DNA from 3 places in the Mesorhizobium sp. M1406 genome. Region 1 is predicted to be linked to each of the others. Evidence: riboswitches for the same ligand, from Rfam matches in the RefSeq annotation. Region 1 holds a riboswitch; each other region holds the start of a gene.
The links. Region 1 has a riboswitch for S-adenosylmethionine ahead of metX (homoserine O-acetyltransferase MetX). Riboswitches for the same ligand answer to the same signal wherever they lie in the genome.

Region 1 (5,052 bases):
CGACGCAACGCTGAAGAACGGCGTCGCGTTGATTGGCACGCAGGTGAAAAGCCTGCGCGGCCAGGCGATCGAAATCCGCAACCTCGACCTGTCGTCGGGGACGGCGCGCATCACTGTTTCGGGACCGCTCTCGGTCGATGCCGAGGGCCTGGTCAACGCCAATCTGATGATCAGGCTGAAGGACCCGAAGGCGGTGGCGGCCATCCTCGGTGCCGCCATACCCGAGCAGAAAAGCCAGATCGAGCAGGGCTTTTCTGCCCTGGCGGTGCTCGGCAACGAACCGTCGATGCCGCTCAAGGTGGTCAAGGGCAAGGCCTCGCTCGGCTTCATCCCACTGGGCAAGATCAAGCCGCTCAATTAAGCATCCCAGTATGAACAGACCGGCAAAGCTTCTAAGCGTCGGCGCGCTGACGCTCGACACCATCCTGCGTGTCGAGACACTGCCCGTGCATCAGGGCAAGTTCATCGCCTCCGACAGCGTCCAGATCGCCTCGGGCATGGCCACCAGCGCTGCCTGCGCCGCGCACCGCCTGGGCGCCGAGGTATCGCTTTGGGCGAGCGCCGGCGACGATGTCATCGCCGACCAGCTCATCGCCAGCGTCGAGGCCGAAGGCGTCGATTGCACCTTTGTGCGCCGCGTCAGAGGCGCCCGCTCGGCGCTGGCCTCGATTCTGGTCGACGCGCATGGCGAGCGCATCATCGTGCCGTTCTATGACAGGCTTGCCCAGGCCGATCCCGAAGCCTTGCCGGTCGCCGACCTCTCCGCATTCGATGCCGTACTGGTCGATGTCCGCTGGCCAGGTGCGGCAGCACTTGCCCTGAAGGCGGCGCGCGCCGGTGGCCGGCCGGCGATCCTCGATGCCGACACCGCTCCGCTGGAGGTCCTGGAACAGCTGTTGCCGCTCGCCACGCACATCGTTGCATCGGAGCCGGCGGCTCGCATTGTCTGCGGCCAGGCGCTCGATCCGGAAACGGCTTGCGCCGATCTCGCCAGCCGCACCGACGCCTTTGTCGCGGTGACTGGCGGCGCGGCGGGGAGTTGGTGGCACGACCGTTCCGCAGGCCGTGTGCGCCACGTCGCGGCGCCGAGAATCAAAGCGGTCGACACATTGGCCGCCGGCGATGTCTTTCACGGCGCCTTCGCCGTCGGCCTGGCGGAGGACATGCCCGTCGAGCAGGCTTTGCGCTTTGCCAGTGCGGCCGCCGCGCTCAAATGCCTGCGCTTCGGCGGCAGGCTTGGTGCGCCGAATAGAGCCGAGACGCTGGCCATGGTTGCCGCGACCTGGCCCGCCTGAAACAGACTTAGGTCTTTGCCGGGTGTTCGACCGCCTGGCGGCCAAAATCGGGCACGTCGATGTCCTGGCCGGCCTCGATGATCGAGCGGCGCACGGCGCGGGTGCGGGTGAACAGGTCGAAGAGTTTTTCGCCGTCACCCCAGCGGATCGCGCGTTGCAGCGACGCCAGATCTTCCGAGAACCTCGCCAGCATTTCGAGGATGGCATCCTTGTTGTGCAGGCACACATCCCGCCACATGGTCGGGTCGGAAGCGGCAAGGCGGGTGAAGTCACGAAAGCCGGAAGCCGAATATTTGATCACCTCGGACTTGGTTACCGACTGCAGATCATCGGCGGTGCCAACGATGTTGTAGGCGATGATGTGCGGCAGATGCGAGACGATGGCCAGCGTCATGTCGTGATGCTGGGGATCCATCGTATCGATGTTGGCGCCGCAGCGGCGCCAGAATTCCGACAGCCGTTCCAGCGCGTCCGGGTCGGTATCGGGCAGCGGCGTGAAGATACACCAGCGATTGTCGAACAGGTCGGCGAAACCGGCATCGGGGCCGGATTTTTCCGTGCCCGCCAGCGGATGACCGGGAATGAAATGGACGCCGGCCGGCACATAAGGCTGCATCTGCGCGATGACGGATGCCTTGGTCGAGCCGACATCGGTCAGGATCGCGCCCGGCTTCAGCGCCGGTGCGATTTCCTCGGCCACGGTGCCGGACGAGCCGACCGGCACCGAGACGATGACCAGATCGGCATCGCGAACCGCCTCCTTCGCATCGGTGGTGTAGCTATCGCCGAGCCCAAGTTCTTTCGCTCGCGCCAGTGTCGCGGCACTGCGGGTCGAGATAGCGACGTGGTGGGCCAGACCCTCGCGGCGGATGACGCGGGCCAGCGACGAACCGATCAGGCCGATGCCGACCAGCGCGATCTTTTCAAACATCGGTGATGTCATGGCGTTCTAGCTTTTCAGGAATGTCGTGAGTGCGGCGACAACGCCGCGATTGGCCTCTTCGGTGCCGACGGTCATGCGTAACGCGTAGGGAAAGCCGTAGCCGGAAACGCGCCTCAATATATAGCCGCGCGCCGTTAGATACTCATCCGCCGCAGCTGCGGAATGTTTGTCGTCCTCGGGAAAATGAACGAGGATGAAATTGCCGACGCTCGGCGTCACCCGCAGTCCAAGCTTTGTGAACTCCTCGCTCAGCCATGCCAGCCAGATCTCGTTGTGCGCGACGCTGCGCTCGATATGGGCGCGGTCGCGGATCGCCGCGATGCCGGCCTCGATCGCCGTTGCATTGACGTTGAAGGGGCCACGCACGCGGTTGATCGCATCGATGATGTGCATCGGCGCGTACATCCAGCCGATCCGCGCCCCGCCAAGGCCGATCTTGGAGAAAGTGCGGGTCATCACCACGTTCTCGGCGCTGCCGACCAGTTCGATGCCGGCTTCGTAATCGTTGCGGCGGACATATTCTGCATAGGCCGCGTCTAACACCAGAAGCACGTGCTTTGGCAGACCGGCATGCAGGCGGCGCACTTCCTGGAACGGCACATAGGTGCCGGTCGGGTTGTTGGGATTGGCGAGGAACACGATCTTGGTGCGCGGCGTGACGGCGGCCAGGATGGCGTCGATGTCGGCGCGCTCATCTTTTTCCTTGATCGTCACCGGAACGGCACCCGCCGACTGGATGTAGATCTTGTAGACCATGAAGGCGTGTTCGGTGATGACAGCCTCGTCGCCGGGCGCCAGATAAGTCTGCGCCAGCAGGCCGAGGATCTCGTCGGAGCCGTTCGAGCAGATGATGTTGGCCGGGTTCAGGCCATGCACTTCGGCGATCGCTTCGCGCAGCCGCCTGGCGGTGCCGTCGGGATAGATATCGAGCTTTCCGGCAATCTCGCGCGCGGCTTCGATCGCCTTTGGCGACGGACCGAGCGGGTTCTCGTTCGATGACAGCTTGTAGACCTTGGCGATGCCGGCCGGCGCCGTGCTCTTGCCCGGCACATAGGCATCGATGTCCATGATGCCCGCGCGCGGGGTTGGACGTGCCTTGTCCGGTGTCTGGCTCATGTCGTAAAATCCGTCGAGAACGCTCCTCAGGGAAGCCGCAGCGGAAATACAAGCCGTGGCCCGCAATGTCGAGAGGTGACCGCCTCCGGACAAAGGCTGGCCGTTGACGCCAGCACGCCACGGGCCTAGAAGGGTGCGAACTTCCGTGGTGATTTGGCCGGTCGGCTTGCAGCCACGTTAAACAACTTGCTAAAGGGCCGCTTGCATCCTGTAACCGGCTTTGCGACTGCAATGCCGGTTTTTTGTTGTCCGCGCCGGCCGGATACCGCATCGGCATCGATTTTCGAAAAACACGGTGCAGGGATCAAGGTGTGAGATGGATGCAATGGCCGCTCTGCGTGCTCGCAAAACCAACAACGAGGCCGACCAGCCATCGAGCCCGGTTTTGCGTTTTGGGCCTGACAAACCGCTCAAGCTGGACGCCGGTACGCTGCTGTCGCCGTTCCAGATCGCCTACCAGACCTATGGCACGCTGAACGACGCCCGCTCCAACGCCATCCTCGTCTGCCATGCGCTTACCGGCGACCAGCACGTCGCCAGCACCAATCCGGTGACCGGCAAGCCGGGCTGGTGGGAGGTGCTGATCGGCCCCGGCAAGATCATCGACACCAGCCGCTTCTTCGTCATCTGCTCCAATGTCATCGGCGGTTGTCTGGGGTCCACCGGACCGGCCTCGACCAATCCCGCCACCGGCAAACCCTATGGGCTCGACCTGCCGATCATCACCATCCGCGACATGGTGCGCGCGCAGCAGATGCTGATCGACCATTTCGGCATCGAAAAGCTGTTCTGCGTGCTTGGCGGCTCGATGGGCGGCATGCAGGTGCTGGAATGGGCGTCGAGCTACCCGGAGCGCGTCTTCTCGGCGCTGCCGATCGCCACCGGTGCGCGCCATTCCTCGCAGAACATCGCCTTCCACGAGGTCGGCCGGCAAGCTGTCATGGCCGATCCGGACTGGCATGGCGGCAAATATTTCGAACACGGCAAACGCCCGGAAAAGGGCTTGGCGGTGGCGCGCATGGCCGCCCACATCACCTATCTGTCGGAGGCCGCCCTGCACCGGAAATTCGGCCGCAACCTGCAGGATCGCGAAGCTCTGACCTTCGGCTTCGACGCCGACTTCCAGATCGAGAGCTATCTGCGCCACCAGGGCATGACCTTCGTCGATCGCTTCGACGCCAATTCTTACCTCTACATGACGCGGTCGATGGACTATTTCGACCTCGCCGCCGACCATGGCGGCCGGTTGGCCGACGCCTTTGCCGGCACCAAAACCCGCTTCTGCCTGGTGTCCTTCACCTCGGACTGGCTGTTTCCGACCGAGGAGAGCCGCTCGATCGTGCATGCGCTCAACGCGGCCGGCGCGTCGGTATCCTTCGTCGAGATCGAGACCGATCGCGGTCACGATGCTTTCCTGCTCGACGAGCCGGAACTGTTTGCCGCCATCAACGGCTTCATCGGCTCGGCGGCCCGGGCGAGAGGATTGAGCCAATGAGCGTCAACCGCGACCAGCGCGTCGACCTCGAGGTCGTCGCCAATCTCATCCCGCCGCGGTCCCGCGTGCTCGATGTCGGCTCGGGCGACGGCTCGCTGCTTGAATTGCTGCAGGACACCAAGCAGGTCGACGGCCGTGGACTCGAGCTGTCGCAGCGCGGCGTCAACGAATGCGTGGCGCGCGGCCTCTCGGTCATCCAGGGC
Region 2 (5,052 bases), on a different contig from region 1:
AGCCAGCATCTCCACGCTGAGAATTTAGCCGAAATCGGCTTTGGCCGGTCGCGCGGCCTTGCAACCGCGCCTGACGATGGCTGCTCACTAAAACCGGGACAATCCTAATGAAATTACGCCTGACTATCGCCGCGCTTGCGGCAAGCCTTGCAATCACCGGCTGCATGTCAACGGAAGAACTCGCCGCTCGCAATGATCAAATCTGCCGCAGCTACGGCGCTCGGCCCGGCACAGATGCCTATGTCAATTGCCGCGTCGGGCAAGACCAGAGGCGGGTCATGGAGGAGCAAGCTTCGGCGCAACGGCAGATGGCATCTCAGCAGGCATACTGGAATACGGTCACCGCAATGCAGCGGGCCGGCACGACCTTCACCTACTAAGCCCGCCGCTCAATGCTCATAGAAGCGTTCTGTGCCAAGGCACGGATTGGGCAGCTGCGCGCTGTTAATGGATCTTGAAACCGGCGTTGACGAGTATAGCGTCGAAGAAGGCTGGCGAGCCTCTTCGGGCCATGTAGCCGATCCCGTGGCAGGGCCAATGATCGAGGAGAAATCGCAGCAAACGAAGCCCGCGAATACGTTGTCGAAGCCGCTGGCGGCTTCAGACCGCTGACATCGATGCAGCAAGCGCGGAAGGCATGGACGTCCCAAGCATCGCGTGACGGGCCCAACATAATCGACCCCTGCCCGGCCTCCGGCCCAACCCCCTGGACGATCACGGCCCGCCCTTGCTCCAGTCCTGCAGGTCTTCAGGCAGTTCGCCCTCGTCCCACTCATCGGGCAGGTCGAGGCCTGCCCACATAAGGTGGTTCATGGCTCAGTTATTCTTCTCCGGCGGGATCAGCTGGTCGACGCGCGCCCAGCCATCAAGCTGGCGCTGGAGGCAATCTGCTTCCTTGCTGTAGTCGGGCACGTTGCCATCGACACCGCCGGCTTGCCCATAGCACCACATCAGGATCGGCATCCGCTTCTCGACTGGCACGTTCTTCCAGTTGTCCTCCCGAACTTTATTGACCCAAAGTCTGTAGGCCTGCTTTTTGGCCGCCTCCTCGGCGGCGGCTCTGGCAGAGGCCTCATCAGCGGCCTGCTGGACCTTAGCTCTGGCGGCGTCTATGGCGGCCTGCTGGGCGGCGGTCAGGGGCGCGGCCTTGTCGGCAGCGAGGGACTTCATCAGCTTGTCGACGCTGAACTGCGGTGGCACCGGCTCCTCGGCGTGGGCGCTGGCGATAGCGCCAGCGAGCAGCAGGATGGCAAGAACAGTTTTCATGGGGGTCAGTCCTCCTCGTTGTGGGTGGTTTCGTAGTCATCGTTGAGATCGACCTCTCCTCGACTGGGCCGGCTCCTCAACATCGTCCTCATCGGCATAAAACAAATATGCGCAAAACGTCGAGATAGCCCGACGGTCCAGCGCGCCGGGGCAGTCCGGCACCATCAGCCCGATGGGGGGTGGGTGTGGCTGCTCGATTTCAGAGCCCCCAGTCTTCCACCCATGAGGAGAAGGCTTGCCGACGTGCAATCGCTTTGGTAGACCAATCCCTGCATCCAGAGAGGGCCCCGGCCCCGCCAACCAGCTTTGACCGGCAACGGTGGTGAAGACGATGTGGCCCTCAATGGGCAACAGTAGGTCTCAGCCCTCCAGATGCACGTGTGAACTCTGGGGGTTCTTATGCTCTCAAGGCGAGGTTTTCTGATTGGCGCGGGCGGCCTGCTCACAGCGGCATTCGTCAAGCACGCGCGAGCGTTCGTTGGTAGAACTGGCCAGCCCCTGCTCGCGTCCCCGGCGCAGGTCGCCGAGACCATGTGCTGGTATGACAGTGGCGAGCAGGGCTACCTGCTGACTGTCGGTCAATGGACCTTCTGCCCCTCGCCGCCAACATGGCGGGAGTTCTTTATCAGCGAGGGCATCGCACACGAGGCTGAGGTCGAACACAGCGCCATTTGGGAGGAACACGGGGTCGACCCCGGGGATTACGACTACGACGTCGACGGATTTTTCTGGGAGACCTGGTTCGATCTTGAGACGGGTCCGACTGGCAAAGCCTACCGCCTGCTGAAGAAGCTGGACCTAGGCCCAAAGCTCGGGCGCAGGAGCGATGAGCCGCATCTGGTGTTCTGCGAGGGTGACGTCGCCAACGACGACAGCCGGTGGGTCGATGCAAGGGACCAACTCACGCTATCCCTCCTGCAGGTCGGCTGATCGATCTGAAGCTTCCCATCCGCATTACGGAAGGAATTTGAGGGGGCGACATGATAGACGACGAACCGACGCCGACAGCCAGCGCGCGGAGCCCGGGATCATACCTTACACGTGCCGGTACTGCGGCTGGATCACCACGGTGCCAAGCGAGGCCGAGGCACGTCTCTGTATGCGGTGTGTTCGTTTCGAGGGTGACGTGCATCCGGCGATGACCGGAGCGCGGATTGCGGCACACAACGCCCGCATCATGGGCATGATCAAGAAAAAGGACCAAGGCTAGGGCGATCCTGCATAGTGCGTAACATACCTGATCGCCCCGGGGCGGTTGCCCGAAGACGGGGCCGGGGCACGATGTGGGGCCTCCATAATCCGCACGTTTTCGCTTTTTTAAAGCTTTTTGGGAGATTGGCCGCAAGGCTACCGAGGCCGCACTCTTCACCTGTATTGGCATCCGAAGCGGCAGAAATATCCACTTAGGCGTGCCCCGATTGACAGGCCAATCAGAAATGGATGGCGGGACAATTTCCCAAATTCGGCGCTAACGACAGGCCTGAGCCTGTCCACTATAGCTTGTGTTTGCCGCCGGTTTCGCGGGCAAAGGCCGCCACCGAAATGGTAGGCACCGAAGGGATAATCAAAATGAGAAAAATCCTGATCGCCGCACTGTCGATACTTATCCCCGGCTTACACCAAACGGGCCTTTCGTTCGCTACTTGCCTGCCAGCAGAGCATGGACAAGGCCAGCATTGGCTCAGCCGATCAATCCGTCTCATACTAAGATTTCACCGGCAGCTAATCTCGCTGAATTAATACACACGCGGTCTTAGCGACCGCACAAGGGGAAAATACTGATGGCCGTGAAGCACAGCCTCGACTGGAACGGTACCCAGAACATCGTCGTCATTGACAACACCGCTAACGGCGGCCACGTCGAGATGACGCTGGCGGAGTTCGTGAAGCTCGCCGACAAGGTCATCACCAAGACGTTCGAGCCGACCAACCCCGGCTACCGTAAGTCGTTCCGGCTGCTTCCTGCTCTTGCTGCGGCCAGATAGGTGCAGCGGGCCCGCTCCCGGTGCTGACGGTCGACTTCAGCCGCCTGCACCGTCACCTCCCCGCTGCTGAGTGAGGAACAGGCCTGCCACATGACTTACGTCCCGCAGAAACCCACCTCGATGCGCGATGTCGCCGGCTACACGCTAATGCAGCGCGCCCGCGCCACCAACACCAAACGCCCCGGCGGTCGCGATCCACGCGTCGAAATCTGGCACCACGCCTCCGACACGCTGAAGCACGTCGCGCCCAGCTGGATGGCGGCCATCGACTGGGCGAATGCCAATCGGGCAATCCCGAAGCTGACGAAGGTCTGGCCGCATCGCGAGCATGGCTAGCAGCGAGACGAAACCACAATGCTGCGGACACCGCTCGGCTCGCGCTGGTAGCCGGTACGGCAGCTGGACGACCCCGACCTGGCCCGCAGGGGTTTGCCCGAAGGCCGGGGGTGGGTCGAATGTGGGGCCCCTCTTTCCCGCACATTTTCGGATGTTGGGGGTTTATCGACATCCTGATGGGAAGGCCGAGGCTGATGAACGACGTTTTCAAGGAAGTGGCCGCGTTGGTCGACAATTTTGATCGGCGACTGAAGCGCATCGAAAATGATATCGCGCGACTTCTAGAGATCATCGAGCAAATGAAGAAGCCAGCCCCTGATCTTCGTGAACCCGAGAAACTTACCTATAGGCTTTCAGACGTTACCGAGATTACGGGTATCTCTAGGTCAATGCTCTATAAATTGTTTAGCGAAGGCAAACTGCATGCGAGCAAATCGGGAAGGCGCACCTTAATCCTTGCGACCGAGTTGGAGCGGTACTTGCGGGAGGTGTCCTGATCAACGGTGGCCAACGGAGCAACTGCCTCGGCTCATCGGCAAGCTTTGGACCAATTTCCCTGAACTCGCCATCTCCAGAACGCCCAACTTAATGGCTCAGGGCGTTTATGTGCCCACTTCACCACACCTTCTGGGTTCCAATGGCCAACTGACCGCATTGTCAGCAGATAGCATCTGACCATCTCTGCGGCCTGCCACGGCGATGTTATGGTCGGCAGGATCGGCAGCCAGGAGGACATAATCCATGCCCGCGATCACCCGCCGTACTCTTCTCGCGCTGACCGGCGCGGCGGTTGCCGTCGACCCGGTGTCCGCTGAGGTAAGGGTCTCGCCTAAGCTGCAGGCACTGATCGCGGCGCACGAGGCGGCCTATGCAGCATTCCACCGCATTGTTAATCGAGCGGCGAGCAGCAGGGATGACCGCGCTAGAGCTGACCGGAACGAACAGGTGGCGCTGCTGGCCATCTGTGGCCAGCAATCAGCCGAGGCAACCGCCGGGCCAAGGCCGAGTACCTGTTGGCCGTTGAGGACGGGGTGAACTCGACCTGGAAGAGCACATGCAGGCCATCCTGCACTCGATGATGCGGGGCTGAAGGCGCGGGGGATCAGGCGAGCCGGTGAATAGCTGAAGGAGTTCGACGCCAGAGGTCACCGAAAAAATAACGGCGACGGCACTTCTTCCCAGTGGCAGGCCGCGAGGAGGCGGGCATGTCGAAGGATCAGCAGGTTCAGGCGGTGCGGGTCGCCAACATCCCGACAGCCGAGTTTGAGGAGGTGGTCGACGGTCCATCGGCGCCGACCATCACCAAGCTGGCCGAGGGTGGTGAGGCACCCGCACCACCCAGCGCGGCATCGAGAACAACCACCATCCCCTGACCCATCCGCTCAGCACCGCTGCCCGAGACCTATCAGGAGGTGCGCAAGGCGCTCGCCCGGTGCGTCCGCGTCGACGAGTGCAGGCATTGGTC
Region 3 (5,052 bases), on a different contig from region 1:
TCCTCAACACGCTCCAGGCGCGCTGGCAATATGCCGGCGAGGCGCTTGGCCTTGGCTTTGCCCAGGGCAAGAGCATGCTCTGGAACAAGCCGATGCTCGACGCCAATGGCGGCATCCGCGCGTTGGCCGCCGAGATCGCCGAGGACGCCGCCGCGACCAAGCTGGTCAACGGCCTCGGCCTGCGCGTCAATCTCGTCGCCGCGCCCTTCGAACAGCCGCTTGGCCGGCGCACGTTCGACGAGATCTGGTCACGTCAGGCCCGTTGGGCGCGCCTGCGCCGCGTCACCTTCCCGCTGTTCTTCGCACCCGAAATCCTGACTGGCGCGGCGGTGCCGCTGGTGCTGGCGCTGATTGCGGCGGCAAGCGCCGGCTTCAGCCTCTGGGCAACCGCCATTGCCGTGGCGGCCTTCTACCTTCCCGAGTGCGCCCTGGCCTGGTCCAAGGGCTGGTACCTGTCGCCACGCATGGTTGCCGCGATCATGGCGCGCGACCTGATCCTGCCGGCGATGTGGGCACGCGGCTGGCTCGGCGGTGCCGTCGACTGGCGCGGCAACGCGATGACCATCGGGACCAAGGCGGCCGAGCTGGAAGAGACGCCGTCCGGCGCCTGAAAGCCAAAGCCCTCTTACGAGGCCTTCAGCGCCTGTTCGATATCCTCAAGCAGATCGTCGGTGTCTTCCAGGCCGACGGACAGTCTGAGCGTGCCCGGCCCGATGCCGAGCTCGGCACGCGCTTCGTCGCTCAGGTTCTTGTGCGTCGTCGTCGCCGGATGGGTGATCAGGCTCTTGGCGTCGCCGAGATTGTTGGAGATCAGCACGATGTCGAGCGCGTTCTGCAAGGCGAAGGCCGCCTGCTTGCCGCCCTTGACGTCGAGGCAGATCAGCGTCGAGCCGCCCGACATCTGCTTCTTGACGATATCGGCCTGCGGGTGGTCGGCGCGGCCGGGATAGATGACGCGGGCAATTTCCGGCCGCTCGGCGAGGAAATCCGCGATCTTGCCGGCGCTTTCCGTCTGCTGGCGCACGCGCAGCGGCAGCGTTTCCAGCCCCTTCAGCAGCGTCCAGGCGTTGAAGGGCGACAGGCTGGGCCCGGTGTGGCGGAAATAATCGTGAAGGTTCTCGTCGATCCACTTCTTGTCCGACAGGATGACGCCGCCGAGACAGCGCCCCTGGCCGTCGATGTGCTTGGTCGCCGAATAGACGACGATGTGGGCGCCGAGTTGCAGCGGCTTCTGCTGCAAGGGCGTGGCGAAGACATTGTCGACGATCAGCCTGGCGCCGATCGAATTGGCGAGCGAGGCAACCGCGGCGATGTCGACCACTTCCAGCGTCGGGTTGGTCGGGCTTTCCAGGAAGAACAGCTTGGTGTTCGGCTTGACCGCCTTTTCCCAATTGGCGATGTCGGTGCCGTCGACCAGCGTCGCCTCGATGCCATATCTTGGCGCCAGCGTCTCGACCACCCAGCGGCAGGAGCCGAACAGCGCGCGCGCCGCCACGATATGGTCGCCGGCCTTGGCGCTGCACAGCAGCGCTGCCGTCACCGCGGCCATGCCGGAGGCGGTGGCGCGGGCGTCCTCGGCACCTTCGAGCGCGCACATGCGCTTTTCGAACATGTCGACGGTCGGATTGGCGTAGCGCGAATAGATGAAGCCCGGCTCCTCGCCCTTGAAACGGGCTTCGGCGGCCTCCGCCGTTTCATAGACGTAGCCCTGGGTGAGGTAAATCGCTTCCGACGTTTCGCCGAAACCGGAACGCAGCGTTCCGCTGTGCACGAGTGCCGTTTGAGGCTTCCAGTTGCGCTTGTTGGTGCTCATCGCTCTTCTTCCAGACACAAAAAAACCGGCCGCGAAAGTCGCAACCGGTCCATACGGCCTTGCGGCCCGACGGTCCTTTAGCGACTTGTTTAACGTGGCTGCAAGCCGACCGGCCAAATCACCACGGGATAACGACCCTTTAGACCCGCGCCACGCTTGCGTCAATTGCCGGCTTGATTAAGAGGTTTGTACCAGCGGCGTTGCAGCGGAGCCGGCTTTGCGGCAAACAGGCATTCTTCCCGATCAGGACATTTCGGCGCTCTTCCAGTCCGGCGCGCTGAAGTCGGCACGTGCGCTCGATGCCGACCAGATTCAGCCGGCCAGCCTCGATCTCCGGCTCGGCGACAAGGCCTGGCGGGTGCGTGCGTCCTTCCTGCCGGGCCCCAACCACAAGGTCTCGGAAAAGCTCGACCGGCTGAAGCTGCACGAGATCGATCTGGCCGAGGGCGCGGTGCTGGAGACCGGCTGCGTCTATATCGTGCCCTTGCTCGAAAGCCTGGCATTGCCGGCGGACATTTCTGCCTCGGCCAATCCCAAGAGCTCGACCGGGCGGCTCGACATCTTCACCCGCGTCATGACCGATCGCGGCCACGAGTTCGACAAGATCGCCGCCGGCTATCATGGTCCGCTCTATCTGGAGGTCAGCCCGCGCACCTTCCCGATCGTCGCGCGCACCGGTTCGCGACTGTCGCAGATCCGTTTCCGCACCGGCAATGCGCTGCTGTCGGAAGCCGAACTTCACCAGTTGCATCGCGCGCAGATACTGGTTGCCACCGAGCCGCCCAACATTTCCGGCGGCGGCATCGCGCTGTCGATCGACCTCAACGGCGATCGAAACGGCCTTGTCGGCTACCGCGGCAAGCATCACACCGGTCTCATCGACGTCGACCAGCGCGCCGCGCAGGAGGTCGTCGACTTCTGGGAGCCGATCCACAAGAGAGGCGCTGGCGAACTGGTGCTCGACCCCGATGAATTCTATATTCTTGTGAGCCAGGAAGCGGTGCATGTGCCGCCGCTCTACGCCGCCGAGATGACGCCCTTCGATCCGCTGGTCGGTGAATTCCGCGTCCACTATGCCGGCTTCTTCGATCCGGGCTTCGGCCACTCGGCGTCCGGCGGCACCGGCAGCCGGGCGGTGCTGGAAGTGCGCAGCCACGAAGTGCCGTTCATCCTCGACCATGGCCAGATCGTCGGCCGGCTGGTCTACGAGCACATGCTGAAGCGGCCACGGGCACTCTATGGCACCGATCTCGGGTCCAACTACCAGGCGCAGGGTTTGAAGCTGTCCAAGCATTTCCGCCCCGCGCGCTGAACCCCCTTTGCCCGCTGGCAAAATACTTGCCTGCGCCGGCTCGCCATGCTTGGCTGCCTTTCTGGTCGTCAAGCTGGCGGCGTTCAAGGGGAACCAAGAAAATGCAGATTTCGAAATGGATCATATCGGCGGCGGGCGCTGCCATGCTGGTGATGGCGGCCGGCTCTCTGTCGGTGCGGGCAGCTGAGAAAATCAAGATAGGCACCGAGGGCGCCTATCCGCCATTCAATACCATTACAGCGGACGGCAAGGTCGAAGGCTTCGACATCGACATCGCCAATGCGCTGTGCGCGCAGATGAAGGTCGAGTGCGAAATCGTCACCCAGGACTGGGACGGCATCATTCCCGCCCTGCAGGCCAAGAAGTTCGACGCCATCATCGCTTCGATGAGCATCACCGAGGAGCGCAAGAAGCAGGTCGCTTTCACCAACAAATATTATACGACACCGCTCGCTCTGGTGGCGCCGAAGGACAGCGATCTCACCTCGACGGAACCGGCGGCCCTTGCAGGCAAGACGGTCGGCGCCCAGGCCTCGACCACGCAGGCCGACTATGCCCAGAATACCTATGGCAAGGCGGGCGCCGAGGCAAAACTCTACCCGACCCAGGAAGAAGCGATCACCGACCTGACCAACGGCCGGCTAGACGCCGTGATCTCGGACAAGTTCGTGCTGATGGATTGGTTGAAGAAGGCAAGCGACGGCTGCTGCAAACTGGTCGGTGACGTCAAGGGCACGGAGACACAAGCCGGCATTGCCGTCCGCCTGGAAGACACGGCATTGCGCGACAAGCTCAATGCGGCCATCGACGCGATCGTCGCCGACGGCACCTACAAGAAGATCCAGGCCAAATACTTCGACTTCGATATTTATTGACGTCGGAGCTGCCAATCTCCTCCCCTTGGGGGGAGATCACCCTTTCAAAGCGCCTTCACCGCCACCTTCACCGGCTGCTCGATCTCGAGCGGATTGCGCAGCGGCAGGCCGAAATCCTTGGCCTCGATCTCGAACACGTCGCCGGCTTCAGTACTGATGCCGTCGGCGAAGGACAGCGTCGCCGTGCCGAACATGTGCACATGCACGTCGCCCGGCTGGCGGAAAGCCGCATATTTGAAGTGGTGATGTTCGAGATTGGCGATGGTGTGCGACATGTTCGCTTCGCCGGACAGGAAGGGCTTTTCCCACAGCACGTCGTTGTCGCGCAAGATGCGCGAGGTGCCTCTGATATCGGACGGCAGGTCGCCGATCAGGATCTCCGGCCCGAACGAAGCGTTGCGCAGCTTGGAATGGGCGAGGAACAGATAATTCACGCGTTCGGTGACGTGGTCGGAAAACTCGTTCGACAGGGTGAAGCCGACGCGGAACGGTGCCCCGTCATCGCCGATGACGTAGATGCCGGCCACCTCGGGCTCTTCGCCGGCGTCCTTGGCGAAAGCCGGTGACAAGAGCGCCGCACCTGGCGCCACCGCCATCGTGCCGTTGCCCTTGTAGAACCATTCCGGCTGCACGCCGATCTGGCCTTTCGCGGGCTTGCCGCCCTCCAGCCCCATGCGGAACATCTTCATGGAATCGGTCAGCTGCTCCTCGCCGTCGGCGCTGAGCTTCTTGTGCATGGAATCGCGTGTCGCGGCTGAGCCGAGATGCGTCAGTCCGGTGCCGGTCAGGTGCAGATGCGCCGGGTCGGGATGGTTGATCGGCGACAGCAGCCGTCCTTTCTTGTAGGCCGCCTCGAGATCGACCGTTTCGCCAAGCCCCTTGCGTTCGATCAGCGCGACGAGACCGACGCCGGTACGCGCGGCCTCCATCGCCAGCGAGTAGACGCTGCGGGCGCCGTTGATGATCCGGGTCTTGCCGCCGTTGCGGGCAACGACACGGATGGTCTCGGCGTCATCGAGAATCTGGGAGATCAGCATGATGAATCCTCTCTC

Region 2: another riboswitch for S-adenosylmethionine. It lies ahead of NKH03_RS13655 (hypothetical protein); the one in region 1 lies ahead of metX (homoserine O-acetyltransferase MetX).
Region 3: another riboswitch for S-adenosylmethionine. It lies ahead of NKH03_RS06330 (O-succinylhomoserine sulfhydrylase); the one in region 1 lies ahead of metX (homoserine O-acetyltransferase MetX).

What each region holds. Positions count from the first base shown of each region.
Region 1 covers NZ_JAMYKW010000001.1:393,331-398,382, reverse strand. Annotated here, with positions in the region: gene NKH03_RS02010 (DUF2125 domain-containing protein) at 1-361, shown strand, start outside; gene NKH03_RS02005 (sugar kinase) at 372-1,295, shown strand; gene NKH03_RS02000 (prephenate/arogenate dehydrogenase family protein) at 1,303-2,238, opposite strand; gene hisC (histidinol-phosphate transaminase) at 2,245-3,354, opposite strand; SAM riboswitch at 3,490-3,567, shown strand; gene metX (homoserine O-acetyltransferase MetX) at 3,680-4,849, shown strand; gene metW (methionine biosynthesis protein MetW) at 4,846-5,052, shown strand, end outside.
Region 2 covers NZ_JAMYKW010000013.1:24,707-29,758, forward strand. Annotated here, with positions in the region: gene NKH03_RS13645 (hypothetical protein) at 108-380, shown strand; gene NKH03_RS13650 (hypothetical protein) at 817-1,266, opposite strand; SAM-I-IV-variant riboswitch at 1,533-1,631, shown strand; gene NKH03_RS13655 (hypothetical protein) at 1,666-2,196, shown strand; gene NKH03_RS13660 (hypothetical protein) at 3,048-3,251, shown strand; gene NKH03_RS13665 (hypothetical protein) at 3,342-3,587, shown strand; gene NKH03_RS13670 (helix-turn-helix domain-containing protein) at 3,782-4,084, shown strand; gene NKH03_RS13675 (hypothetical protein) at 4,329-4,622, shown strand; gene NKH03_RS13680 (hypothetical protein) at 4,793-4,960, shown strand; gene NKH03_RS13685 (hypothetical protein) at 5,000-5,052, shown strand, end outside.
Region 3 covers NZ_JAMYKW010000004.1:231,342-236,393, forward strand. Annotated here, with positions in the region: gene NKH03_RS06325 (ceramide glucosyltransferase) at 1-611, shown strand, start outside; gene NKH03_RS06330 (O-succinylhomoserine sulfhydrylase) at 626-1,813, opposite strand; SAM riboswitch at 1,871-1,948, opposite strand; gene NKH03_RS06335 (2'-deoxycytidine 5'-triphosphate deaminase) at 2,031-3,125, shown strand; gene NKH03_RS06340 (ABC transporter substrate-binding protein) at 3,227-4,000, shown strand; gene araD1 (AraD1 family protein) at 4,045-5,037, opposite strand.